3 regions of the Actinocorallia aurea genome follow, and region 1 is predicted to be linked to each of the others. Evidence: riboswitches for the same ligand, from Rfam matches in the RefSeq annotation. Region 1 holds a riboswitch; each other region holds the start of a gene.
The links. Region 1 has a riboswitch for S-adenosylmethionine ahead of ACYVOM_RS12235 (response regulator transcription factor). Riboswitches for the same ligand answer to the same signal wherever they lie in the genome.
Positions count from the first base shown of each region.

Region 2: another riboswitch for S-adenosylmethionine. It lies ahead of ACYVOM_RS10310 (aminotransferase class V-fold PLP-dependent enzyme); the one in region 1 lies ahead of ACYVOM_RS12235 (response regulator transcription factor).
Region 3: another riboswitch for S-adenosylmethionine. It lies ahead of thrC (threonine synthase); the one in region 1 lies ahead of ACYVOM_RS12235 (response regulator transcription factor).

Region 1 is NZ_BAAGPQ010000011.1:146,901-150,879, forward strand. Features, by position in the region: gene ACYVOM_RS12230 (type I polyketide synthase) at 1-1,130, opposite strand, end outside; gene ACYVOM_RS12235 (response regulator transcription factor) at 1,220-2,512, opposite strand; SAM riboswitch class IV at 2,523-2,628, opposite strand; gene ACYVOM_RS12240 (hypothetical protein) at 2,889-3,236, opposite strand; gene ACYVOM_RS12245 (glutathione S-transferase C-terminal domain-containing protein) at 3,333-3,979, opposite strand, start outside.
Region 2 is NZ_BAAGPQ010000008.1:30,547-34,525, reverse strand. Features, by position in the region: gene ACYVOM_RS10315 (PP2C family protein-serine/threonine phosphatase) at 1-115, opposite strand, end outside; gene ACYVOM_RS10310 (aminotransferase class V-fold PLP-dependent enzyme) at 521-1,714, opposite strand; SAM riboswitch class IV at 1,764-1,876, opposite strand; gene ACYVOM_RS10305 (PIG-L family deacetylase) at 1,955-2,767, opposite strand; gene ACYVOM_RS10300 (hypothetical protein) at 2,858-3,265, shown strand; gene ACYVOM_RS10295 (hypothetical protein) at 3,258-3,979, opposite strand, start outside.
Region 3 is NZ_BAAGPQ010000006.1:3,461-7,439, reverse strand. Features, by position in the region: gene ACYVOM_RS08190 (alpha,alpha-trehalose-phosphate synthase (UDP-forming)) at 1-1,040, opposite strand, end outside; SAM riboswitch class I at 1,226-1,364, shown strand; gene thrC (threonine synthase) at 1,378-2,607, shown strand; gene ACYVOM_RS08180 (MoaD/ThiS family protein) at 2,616-2,894, shown strand; gene ACYVOM_RS08175 (cold-shock protein) at 3,143-3,343, shown strand; gene groL (chaperonin GroEL) at 3,632-3,979, shown strand, end outside.

The DNA.
Region 1 (3,979 bases):
GCGGTCTCGGTCTGCACGCGCAGGCCCAGGGCGTCGAGCGGGATCGAGGGATTCGGGGTGACATGGTGGAGGGTCGCCGGGATCGTCCCGTGGCGCAGGCCGAGCACGACCTTCAGCAGCCCCGCGATGCCCGCCGCGCCCTCCAGGTGCCCGATGTTCGACTTCACCGAGCCGACCCGCAGCGGCGCCTCCCGGCCCGCGCCCAGGGCCGCGCCGAGCGCGGCGGCCTCGATCGGGTCGCCGACCGGCGTCCCGGTGCCGTGCAGCTCCACGTACTGGACGTCGTCGCGGGACAGTCCCGCGTCGGCGAGGGCGCGGCGCACCACGTCCTCCTGCGCCGCGGCGCTCGGCACGGTCAGGCCGTCGGTCGCGCCGTCGTTGCCCGCCGCCGCGCCGAGGATCACCGCGTGGACGCGGTCGCCGTCGGCCACCGCGTCGGCGAGCCGCTTCAGCACCACGACGCCGCCGCCCTCACCGCGCACGTAGCCGTTCGCGCGCGCGTCGAAGACGTGGCACCTGCCGTCCGGCGACAGGCCGCCGAACCGGGCCGACGCGAGGTCGGACTCGGGCGCGAGGATCAGGTTGACGCCCCCGGCCAGGGCGAGTTCCGTCTCGCCCCGGCGCAGGCTCTCCACCGCGAGCTGCACCGCGACGAGCCCGGACGCCTGCGCGGCGTCCACGGTGAGGCTCGGCCCGCGCAGGCCGAGGGCGTGGGAGACCCGGTTGGCCAGCAGCGCCCGGTTCAGCCCCGGAAGGGTGTGCCGGGTGACCGCGGCGGCCCCGGCGCGCTGCACCACCGCCGCGTAGTCGCCGTGCGTCGCGGCGGCGAAGACGCCGACCGCCCGCCCGGCGAGCCGGGCGGGCGGGACGCGGGCCTCCTCGAGCGCCTCCCAGGCCAGTTCGAGGAGGAGCCGCTGCTGCGGGTCCGCGGCGGCCGCCTCACGCGGCGAGACGCCGAAGAAGGCTGGGTCGAAAAGGTCGGTGCCCTCCAGGTATCCGCCGGGGACGCCCGACCGCGCCGTCACCGCGTCCGCGCCCGCCTCCAGCAGCCGCCAGAAGGCCGCGGGATCGGGCGCCGCCGGCAGTCGGCAGGAAAGGCCGACGACGGCGATGGGAAAGGCTGCTGCCATGCTGTCCCCCCGGGGAAGACCGATCTCTACTTGATCGATTCTGTCCACCGGGGGAAACCGCCACCAGATGCGCCGACCCCTAGCGCCCCCTATCGCGAAGCGGCCTGGAGGAATGCGGCGAGTTGGCTTCTGCGGCGCAGGCCGAGTTTGCGATAAATGCGCGTCAGATGCTGTTCCACGGTGCTCACCGTGATGTACAGCCGGGTGGAGATCTGTCGGTTCGACAGGCCGCGCGCGGCGAGTTCGGCGACCTTGGCCTCGGCCTCGCTGAGGACCGCGCGGTCCGGCGCGAGGGAAGCGAGGTCGGCCTTGGCACGTTCCGCCTCCGCCGTGTCACCGGCCTCTCGCAGTACGTCGCAGGCCTCTTCGAGCAGGGTTCGGCGCTGCTCCGCGGGGCCTGCCAGGGCGAGCAGCCGCAGCGCGGCGCCCCGGGTGCGGGTCGGCGCGGCGCCCGACAGCGCAAGCTGCTCGCGGGCCAGCCCTGCGGCCTCGGCCCGCTCGCCGAGCGCGAGCGCGGCATGCCCGGCGCCGATCCGCCAGGGGGCGAGGCCCGGCAGGTCGATGCCCCAACGCCGCATTATCGCGCCGCATTCCCGATAATCGGCCAGGGCTCGGGCGGCATTTCCGGAAGCCGCGTGGAATTGGCCGCGCGCCGCGAGATAATGCAGCCCGGCCGGCGTTTCCCACATCGCTTCGGGAACGGGGACCGCGAGATATCGGATGACGTCCTCGGTCATGCCGAGCGCCGTCTTCGCGGCGATCATCGTGGCGAACGGGACCCCTATCGCGACACCCCAGTCCCGCCACGGGATGTGCATGAGCGCGGTCCGCACGCACGCCGCCGCCTCGGCCGGGTCGCCGAGCCGCAGCGCCGTCTCCCCCCGGATCGCGGCGAACATCCCGAGCCAGACCGGATCGCAGTGCGCCGTCGTCTGCTCCAGCAGCGGACGGCACCAGCGCGCCGCCAGATCCGCCCGGTCGGCGTAGACGAGCGCGGTGAGCGCCCCGCCCAGCGACGTCAGCGCGTCCGTGCTCATCGGACAGGTCCCGAGCACCGCCTCGGCGTCCCGCACCGCGGTCTCGGCCGAGCCGGTCGCCAGCAGATCGCGCAGCACGTCGAATCCGGTCGCGCGCCCGTCCCCCGCCGCGGAGCCCGCTTCCGGAGCCGCCGAGCCGGCCGGCGTGCCCGCCGCCAAGGTCCCGATCAGCCCCGGGTACCAGACCGCGGCCCAGTCCCGGGCCCCGCCCGGACGCGGTCCGTCGTCGGGGCGCGTCAGCGCCTCCACCATCTCGCGCGGCCGCCCGGCCCGCACGAGATCCCACATCTTCTCTTCGCCGAACCTGTCCACGGCGGTCTCCGCGACCGCACTCACCACGCTCACAGTCATCCCTCACCGTTGCTTGTGACGCGAACGCCACCTGGCCTTCACCCGGGGCACCCCGCATCAGTGAGGGTTGCCGGCCAGCTAGCCGGGGCTTGACGCTGGCACTCCTTGCCGACACCACACATAATACATACTAATAAAGTAGGAAATACATGAATTTGGTCACGATTCCCGACCGGGCCGGGGGCATCCGCCATGCGGCGCACGCAAGGCGCGCGCACACGGGACGCACGGGGCGGTTGAGGGTCAAGGAGCACCCCGCCACGCGGGTACCTTCACGCGAGGGCGCCAGCCGCACGGGAGGCGTCGCACGAGGTACCCGCACGCGTCGGCGGGGTGGGGCGAGGTGCGCGGAGGTCCTCGCGGCGACGGGTCAGGGGGCGGAGCAGAGGAAGGACGTGGGCTTGACGTCCAGGGGGGAGGTGCCCGCCGGGGTGACGTCGGCGAGGGGGCCCATGGCGTTCTCGTAGCGGTACAGGGTGCAGGTGGTGCCCGCGGGCTCGGTGCGGGCCGAGGCCAGCTTGGCGGTGTAGGGGCCGGGGACCCGGTAGGGGGTGCCGGTGTCCACGCCGTAGCGGTCACAGGTCTTGTAGTCGGGTTCCTGGCAGAAGGTGATGGCGACGACCACGGACGGGGCGGGCGGCGGCGGGGTCGCGCGGGCGGGGGCGGCGGAGAGGAGGGCCGCGAGGGCGGCGGTGGTGAGGATGGGTCGGAGGCGCATCGAGTCCCTTCCGGTGGCTACGTAGAGCACCTAAGACGCTACGTGCGGCGACCGGCCGAGTCAATGCGGTCGACCCGTGTGACCTGGGGAAACGGCTCAGCGCGGGACGCCGGCGAGGGCGGGGTCGGTCGTCGCGGCGAAGGCCGGGAGGGCCAGAAGGCGGGACGTGTAGGCGGCCAGGGAAGGGAAGGCCGCCAAGGGCTCAGCCGAGAGGCCGTCGTGCGGGTTGGGCGCCGCGTCGTGGCGGACCAGGGTCACCCAGAGGCGGATGTCGGCTTCGGTGAGGGAGTCGCCGAGCAGGTACGGGGTCCGTGAGAGCGTCGCGTCGTGGCGGGCGAAGGCCCCCGCCAGGCGGGCGCGCGCGGACGCCGCCGTCGCCGGGTCCGCCGCGCGGGCCTGCTGCGCGGCCTCGTTGACGTCGGTCCGGATCTCCTCGTTGAGGACGTCGATGCGCGCGCGCAGGTGTTCGGGGTACAGCTCGACGGAAGGGTCCGCCCAGTGGGCGAACTGCGTGGCGAGGTCCAAGGTGATGTCCGGGTAGTGGTTGCTGACGATGCGGCGTTCCCGCGTGTCCCACAGGACGGGCACGGAGATGTGCCCCGGGTAGCCCGGCTCGGTGGCCTCGTAGGCTTCGCTCAGGTACCGGAACCCGTTGACGGGGTCGGCTCCGCGCCGCTCCCGGAACGCCCACCCGAGCGCGTCCCTCTCGTCGTCCACATACGACAGCCCGACGACGTCTTGGA
Region 2 (3,979 bases), on a different contig from region 1:
GGGCGAGGCTCTCGGCCAACACGTCCCACAGGCCCCCGAGCTCCTCCATGAGCATGCCCGCGGGCAGCCCCTCCCGGTCCCCGAGCACCGGGTAGGGCTCCTCCGCCCATTCCACGCTGATCCGCCCCAGCAACTCCCACCCCCATCGGTCCCACCATGGTGACCGTCCGCAGTCCCGGCGACAACCCCGACACGGCGTGTCGGCGTGCGGCCTGACCGCACGTTCGGGCAGCAGGCTCGGCCAAGGTGTCAGGCCCGGTGGGAGAGGACCGTCGCAGCGGGTCGCGCCGTGAGGTCGGTCAGGATGTCGGGAGAGGTGCCAGGTGTGCGGAAAGCAGAGACGGCCCCGTCCGAGCGGGTCAAGCGGTCAGGCCGGTCAGGGCGGCAGGAGAGGACGACCCCGGCGCCAGATGTGCGAGAGCAGAGAACGGCCCCGTCCCAGCGGGTCGGGCCGTCAGGACGGCGGGAAGGGCGGCCCTGGCGGCGGCGGGCGGCGGCAGGACCGCCCCGTTCGAGGGGGTCAGGCGGTGAGGGCGGTGAGGGCGGCCAGGAGGCGGTCGATGTGGGCCTCGGTGGTGCCGAGGCCGAAGCTGGCGCGGACCGCGGTGGTGTCGGTGGCGCCGGTGAGGGCGGCGACGAGGGGGTGGGCGCAGAACTTGCCGTCGCGGACGCCGATGCCGTGGACGTCGGACAGGTATTCGGCGACTTCGCGGGCGCTGTGGCCGTCGACGGTGAAGGAGACGATGCCGACGCGCGGGTGGTTCGGCCCCCACAGGGACAGTTCGCGGACGGCGGGGAGGGCGGCGAGGCCGTCGCGGAGCCGGGCGAGCAGGCGCTCTTCCTCGGCGACGATGCCCTGCCAGTCGGTGAGGGCGCGGCAGGCCTCGGCGATGGCGATGGCGCCGAGCACGTTGGGGGTGCCTGCCTCGTGGCGCTGCTCGGGCTCGGCGGCCCAGGAGACGCCGCCTTCGGGGGTGACGCAGCGGGTGGCGCCGCCGCCGCGCAGGTACGGGTCGGCGGCGCGCAGCCAGTCGGCGCGGCCCGCGAGGACCCCTGCGCCGAACGGCGCGTAGAGCTTGTGGCCGGACAGGGCCACGTAGTCGTAGGGGGAGGCGTCGAACGGGCGGTGCGGGGCGAGCTGGGCGGCGTCGATCGCGATGCGGGCGCCGCAGCGGTGCGCGACGGCGGCGAGTTCACGGATCGGCCACAGCTCGCCGGTGACGTTGGATGCTGCGGTGACGACGAGCAGGCGCGGCCCCTGTGGGCAGGCGCGCAGCGCGTCCTCGGCGGCGGCGAGGGCTTCGGCGGGCGTCGCGGGGATCGGCAGCCGGACGGCGCGGCGCCACGGGAGCTGGGTGGCGTGGTGCTCGGAGGAGAACACCACGACCGACGTGCCCTGCGGGACGGCGCGGGCGAGGAGGTTGAACGCGTCGGTGGTGTTGCGGGTGAAGATCACCGACTGGGGCCCGCCGAGGAACTCGCGGACGGTCTCGCGGGCCTCCTCGTAGGCGCGGGTGGTCACCTGGGAGGCGTAGCCCGCGCCGCGGTGCACGCTGCTGTAGTAGGGCAGGGCCTGCGTGACGGCGTCGGCCACCGCCTGGAGACAGGGCGCGGAGGCGGCGTAGTCGAAGTTGGCGTAGCCGGTGAACCCGTCGCGGACGGGGACGGGGGCGTCGAGGCCGACGACGGCGGGAAGGGACGTGAGAACGGTCACGGGAGGCCTCCGGGGGCTCCATCATGGATTCCGGGAACGCCGTCCGGGGAATCCGCGCTTGCCCGGCGCCTTTGCGCAGGGCCTGGTCGTCACCCGGACCACCCCGCCGCGGAGGAGGGTTGGCGGCCAGCAAGCCGGGGCTGAACGCTGGCACTCATGACCTTCGGGTCTTTTATAGCAGGAGGACCGGGTCCTCCCGCAACCCGGTCCTCCCGCAAGGGGTCCTCACGCAACCGGCCCCTAGGAGATCCCGCCGAAGAGATCGTCCGTGTCGTCGCCGCCCTCGCCGCGCAGGCGGGAGAAGGCCTCGTGACCGAGGAACATCAGCTGGGCCTGCTCGGGGAGGGTGAACAGGAAGGCGCCGTCGCTCTGGCTGGCGTGCGCCTGGAGGGCCTCGGCCTTGCGCGCGAAGTACTCGCTGACGTCCACGACCGTGGTGACGAGCTCGTCGGGGGTGCCGAACTCGGGCTCGGCGCCCTCTTCCAGCTCGGGCCAGTCCAGGCCCCAGTTCTGCTCGCGGGCCACGCGGGCCATCTCGGCCATGGCCGAGCGCGGCATCGCGGTGGCGTACAGGCGCTCGGGGATGCCGCTGCGCTCGGTGGCGGCGACGGCGACGCGGTGGGCCTGGATGTGGTCGGGGTGCCCGTAGCCGCCGTTGTCGTCGTAGGTGACGACGACCTGCGGTCGGTAGCGCTCCATGAGGGCGACGAGCTTGTCGGTGGCGGCGTCGAGATCGGCGCCGGCGAACGAGCCGGGGGCGGTGTTGGCGGCCCAGCCGACCATGCCGGAGTCCGCGTAGCCGAGGAGTTCGACGTGTTCGATGCCGAGGATCTCGGCGGAGCGGGCGAGTTCCTTCAGCCGGGTCTCACGGACGGCGGCCGGGTCGTGGCCTTCCTCACCGGGCTTGACCCCGCCCGGTCCGTCGCCCTGCTCCCCGTTCGTGCAGGTCACGAGCACCGTTCTGATCCCCTGGGCGGCGGCGCGGGCGAGGACTCCCCCGGTGCCGATCACCTCGTCGTCAGGGTGGGCGTGCACGGCCATCAGCGTCAGCATGGGCCTCAGCCTATGCGGCTCCGGTACTCATTCCGCAGTTGAGTATCCGCGCTCTGGGGCGGCCGGGCGGCGGTCGCCAGACTGGTCGGTATGCAGCAGATCTCCCGTAATGCCGCCGCATTCGTCGTCCTCGCGATCGCCGCCGCCGCCAACTGGGCCGCCTGGCTGGGCTGGGACCAGCAGTACGACACCGCCCCGGACGGCACGGTCTCCGGGCCGTACCAGGTCTGGCAGGGCGTCGGCCTCGTCGTGGTACTCGCCGCCCTCCTCGTCGGCGGCGCGCTCCGCTTCGGCAACCTCGCCGCTTTCGGTCCCGCGCTCGGCATGGCGGCCGCCGTCGCCTACGACTGGTCCGACGACGACAGCGGCCTGTGGGTCGTCGGCGCGACCCTGATGACGCTCGGCGTCCTCGCCGGGACCCTGGTCGCGATGTCGATCGCCGCGAGCATCCGGACCAGGGCCGCGCGCCGGACGGGCGGCGCCGTCGGCCTCACCTGACGTCGAGGGCCTTCCAGCCCGTTGCGCGCTTCTGCCACTGGCCGCCGCCGGGGAACCGAGCGGAGACCTCCCCGTCGGCCGAGGCCTTGAACGTGAACGTGAACGCGCCCTTGGTGCCTGTCTTAACCGTCCCCAGCCGGACGGCCTTGCCGCTCGTGCGGCGGAACCAGATCTGGACGGAGGCTCCCTTGAGCCCGGCGAACTTGCCCTTGAGGTTGAGTCCCTTGACGGTCCCCTTCGCCTTCACCTTCGTGCCCTTGGCGGCGCTCGCGGGCGACGTCGAAGACAGCTTCGCGGCGCGCCGGACCGTAATGGCGCCGGCCTTCCTGTGGGTGACGAAGTCGTAGTACGCGTTCGACGGAGCGCCGTCGGTGGCGGCGACCTCAAGGGTGTACCTGCCTCCCCAGTCGGCCTTGTCGAGGACGGCGGTGCCCTTGTAGACGCCGTCTCCCGCAGTTCCCGACGCCCGCTTGAGGTCGCTGACGAGGGTGAAGCCCTTGCCGTTCGGGAGCCGGAGCGTGGCGTCGACGTCGGTGATCCTGGTCCCGGAGACACGGACGCGGATCGGCACCTTGGCCTTCGCGCCCGCGGTGATGACGGGGGTGCCGGAGGCCTTCGCGGAGCGGATCTTGAGTGGCCCCGCGGCGTGGGCGGGTGACGCGACGGCGACGGCCGAGAAGAGGACCGTCAGGACGAGGGGGGCGACGACGGTGC
Region 3 (3,979 bases), on a different contig from region 1:
TCGTTGATCTCCGAGGCGAGGCGCTCGACCGCCGCGGTGTAGGCCCGGTACTCCGGAAGGTCGGTCCGCGACGGGTAGGCGAACGCCAGGTGCACGACCCGGCCCCGCCACTCGGGATGGTTGAGCAGCAGCTCCCAGTAGGCCGCGAGCCCCCTGACGATGTTCTTCGACAGCTCCGTACGGTCGATCCGCACGATGAGCTGCCTGTCGCCGACCTGCTCGCGGAGCGAGGCCATCCGCTCCGCCACGTCCGCCCGCCCGGCCCGCTCCCGCAGCTCCGGCCCGTCGACGCCCAGCGCGTGGACGCCCACGCGGGTCGTCCGGCCCCGGTGCGTGACCGTTCCGGCGACGGGGTCGATGGCCGCGCCGAGGATCTCGTCGCAGCAGGCGAGGAACGCCTCGGCCCAGCGGTCGCAGAGGAATCCGAGGTGGTCGGCGCCGAGCATGCCCTCCAGGATCTCGGTGCCGATGTCGTCGGGCAGCAGCCGGAAGTAGGCGGGCGGAGCCCAGGGCGTGTGCGAGAAGTGCGCGATCCGAAGGTCGGGCCTGGCCTCCCGGAGCATCCCGGGCACCAAGGACAGGTGGTAGTCCTGCACGACGACCTTCGCGCCCCGCTCCGCGTCCTGCCTCAGCGCCCCGGCGAAGGCCGCGTTGTAGGCCGCGTACGCCTGCCAGTCGCGCCGGAACGTGGCGTCGAAGTGCGGGGCGGTCGGGGTGGCGTAGAGAAGGTGGTGGACGAACCACAGGGTCGAGTTGGCGACGGAGTTGTAGGCCCGGTGGAAGGTCTGCTCGGGGATGTCGAGCATCCGCACGGCCCCGGTGTCGTGGCCCGCCTTGTCCAGGCGTCCTTCGGGGTCCTGACGGGCTGCCGTGCGGTCGGCTTCGGAGAGCGCCGCGCACACCCAGAGGAGGTCGGAGCCGGCGGCCACGGAGGCGAGCCCGGAGACCAGGCCGCCCCCTCCCCGGCGCATGGTCAGGGTGCCGTCTTCGGCGCGGCCGAAGGAGACGGGACCGCGGTTGCTGGCGACGAGTACCTGCATGCCCCCGAGTCTCGCACGGCACATCGGGGCGATCCCGGTCAAGGTCGGCCCTGACCGGGACGGCGGTGGCGCAACTCACAATCGGGCACGGTCCAACCAGGTGGCCGCCCCGGCTGTTCGGGTCTTCGGACACCTGAGGTAAAGTCGGGGCACAACTTCATACACGCCCGTCGCTTTTTGACGGGCGCTCATCCAGAGGGGTGGAGGGACCGGCCCTGCGAAGCCCCGGCAACCCTTCCGGCGATCGGCGCAGCCCTTGCGCGCGCTCCCGGAACAGGTGCCAACTCCGGCCTGCGACCAGATCGGCGCAGGCAAAGATGAGGGAGAGCCTCGCATCATGCCCAACCTGGGTAACGCCACCGCGCTCGTCTGCCGCGAATGCGGCAACTCCGTAGAACTCGGCCCGTACTACGCCTGTTCCGAGTGTTTCGGCCCGCTAGAGGTCTCCTATGACATCACGGGCGTGACCCGGGAGAGCATCGAAGCGGGCCCCCATAACATCTGGCGTTACAAGGACCTCCTTCCGGTCCCGTCGAACGTCGCCGAGATCCCCAACACCGAGCCCGGCTTCACCCGTCTGGTGAAGGCCGACCAGCTCGCCTCCGCGCTCGGCCTCAGCGCCCTGTGGGTCAAGGACGACAGCGGCAACCCCACCCACTCCTTCAAGGACCGCGTGGTCGGCGTCGCCCTGGCCGCCGCCCGTGAGCTCGGCTTCAAGGTGCTGGCCTGCCCGTCCACCGGGAACCTGGCCAACGCCGTCGCCGCCGCCGCGGCCCGCGCGGGCATCCGCAGCGCCGTCTTCGTGCCCTCCGACCTGGAGCAGCAGAAGATCATCACGACCGCCGTGTACGACGGCACCTTCGTGACGGTCGACGGCAACTACGACGACGTCAACCGCCTCGCCTCGGAGCTGGCCGGCGAGCAGGAGGACTGGGCGTTCGTCAACGTCAACGTCCGCCCGTACTACGCCGAGGGCTCCAAGACGCTCGGGTACGAGATCGCCGAGCAGCTCGGCTGGCGCCTGCCCGACCAGATCGTCGTCCCGATCGCGTCCGGCTCCCAGCTGACGAAGATCGACAAGGCCTTCCAGGAGCTGATCAAGCTCGGGCTCGTCGAAGACAAGCCGTACAAGGTGTTCGGCGCCCAGGCCGAGGGGTGCAGCCCGGTGTCGGCGGCCTTCAAGGCAGGCCTCGACGTCATCCGCCCCGTCAAGCCGAACACGATCGCCAAGTCCCTGGCGATCGGCAACCCGGCCGACGGTCCCTACGTCCTGGACGCGGTCCGCCGCACCGGCGGCGCCATCGACGACGTCACCGACACCGAGGTCGTCGACGGGATCCGGCTGCTGGCCAGGACCGAGGGCATCTTCGCCGAGACCGCGGGCGGCGTGACCGTCGGCGTGCTGAAGAAGCTCATCGACAGCGGGCAGCTCGACCCGTCGCTGGAGACGGTCATCATCAACTCGGGCGAAGGCCTGAAGACGCTGGACGCGGTGGCCCCGGTCGCCAAGCCGTCCGCCAACATCGCGCCTTCGATCGAGGCGTTCCGCGCTACCGGATTGGTCTGAGACTAGATATGAGCGTTTCCGTCCGTATTCCCACGATTCTCCGCACCTACACGGGTGGCGAGGCCGAGGTCAAGGCGACCGGTGACACCCTTCGCGATGTCATCGCCGACCTTGAGGCGAACTACACGGGCATCGCCGCGCGCGTTCTGGACGACACGGGCAAGCTGCGTCGTTTCGTGAACGTCTACGTCGGCGACGAGGACGTCCGGTTCGAGCAGGGCCTCGACACGGCGACCCCGGCGGGCACCCAGGTGTCGATCATCCCGGCGGTCGCCGGCGGCTGCTAGCCACAGCGTCTTTACAGAAAGGGCTTTCCCGTCAGAATGGGAAAGCCCTTTCGCGTTTTGTCCGGTAAGGGAATGGTGGCCACACCCGGCCGGAACATTCCCCTGTCTGATACACCCCTGTATGTTCCGTTGCCATCTCCATCACGCCAGGATCTCCGGGCGGTCTCGAATGGGGATCGGGGGTCCGAGGTGGACTCCACGGCCGTTCCGCGGTCCAGGGGGGCCGCGGCTCCAGTCAGGGTTCAAGAATGGCGCAGGGCACCGTGAAGTGGTTCAACGCGGACAAGGGCTACGGATTCATCGCCGTCGACGGCGGCCGTGACGTGTTCGTCCACCACAGCTCCATCCAGATGGACGGCTACCGCACCCTCGAACAGGGCCAGCGGGTCGAGTTCGAGATCACCCAGTCGGACCGGGGCCCCCAGGCCGACCTCGTCCGCGCCCTCTGAGCCGACCACCCGCACGGACCCGCGTCCCCCGAATCGGGAACGCGGGTCTCTTTTTGGGCGGTGCCCCTGCTCAGCACGCATGCGGCTTGCACTCTCCGGGGTAGAGTGCTAAACAGTGTTCTGGCACTCTCTGGGTGAGAGTGATAACCGCAAAGCTTCTGGGTCGGAGGCGATGAGGCCTGACTCACGGGTGGCATGCATGGGGCCGCTCGCAGGGTGAGGCCGTCCGTCGCGGGCATCCCCCGACCCGCCATGTTCCGCATCCACTACGAGGAGGATCTGGAGCCAATGGCTGCCAAGATGATCGCGTTCGACGAGGAGGCCCGGCGCGGTCTCGAGCGTGGCATGAACCAGCTCGCAGACGCCGTCAAGGTGACGCTCGGCCCGAAGGGTCGCAACGTCGTGCTGGAGAAGAAGTGGGGCGCCCCCACGATCACCAACGACGGTGTCTCCATCGCCAAGGAGATCGAGCTCGAAGACCCGTGGGAGAAGATCGGGGCCGAGCTCGTCAAGGAAGTCGCCAAGAAGACCGACGACGTAGCGGGTGACGGCACCACCACCGCCACCGTGCTGGCCCAGGCCCTGGTGCGCGAGGGTCTGCGCAACGTCGCCGCCGGCGCCAACCCGATGTCCCTG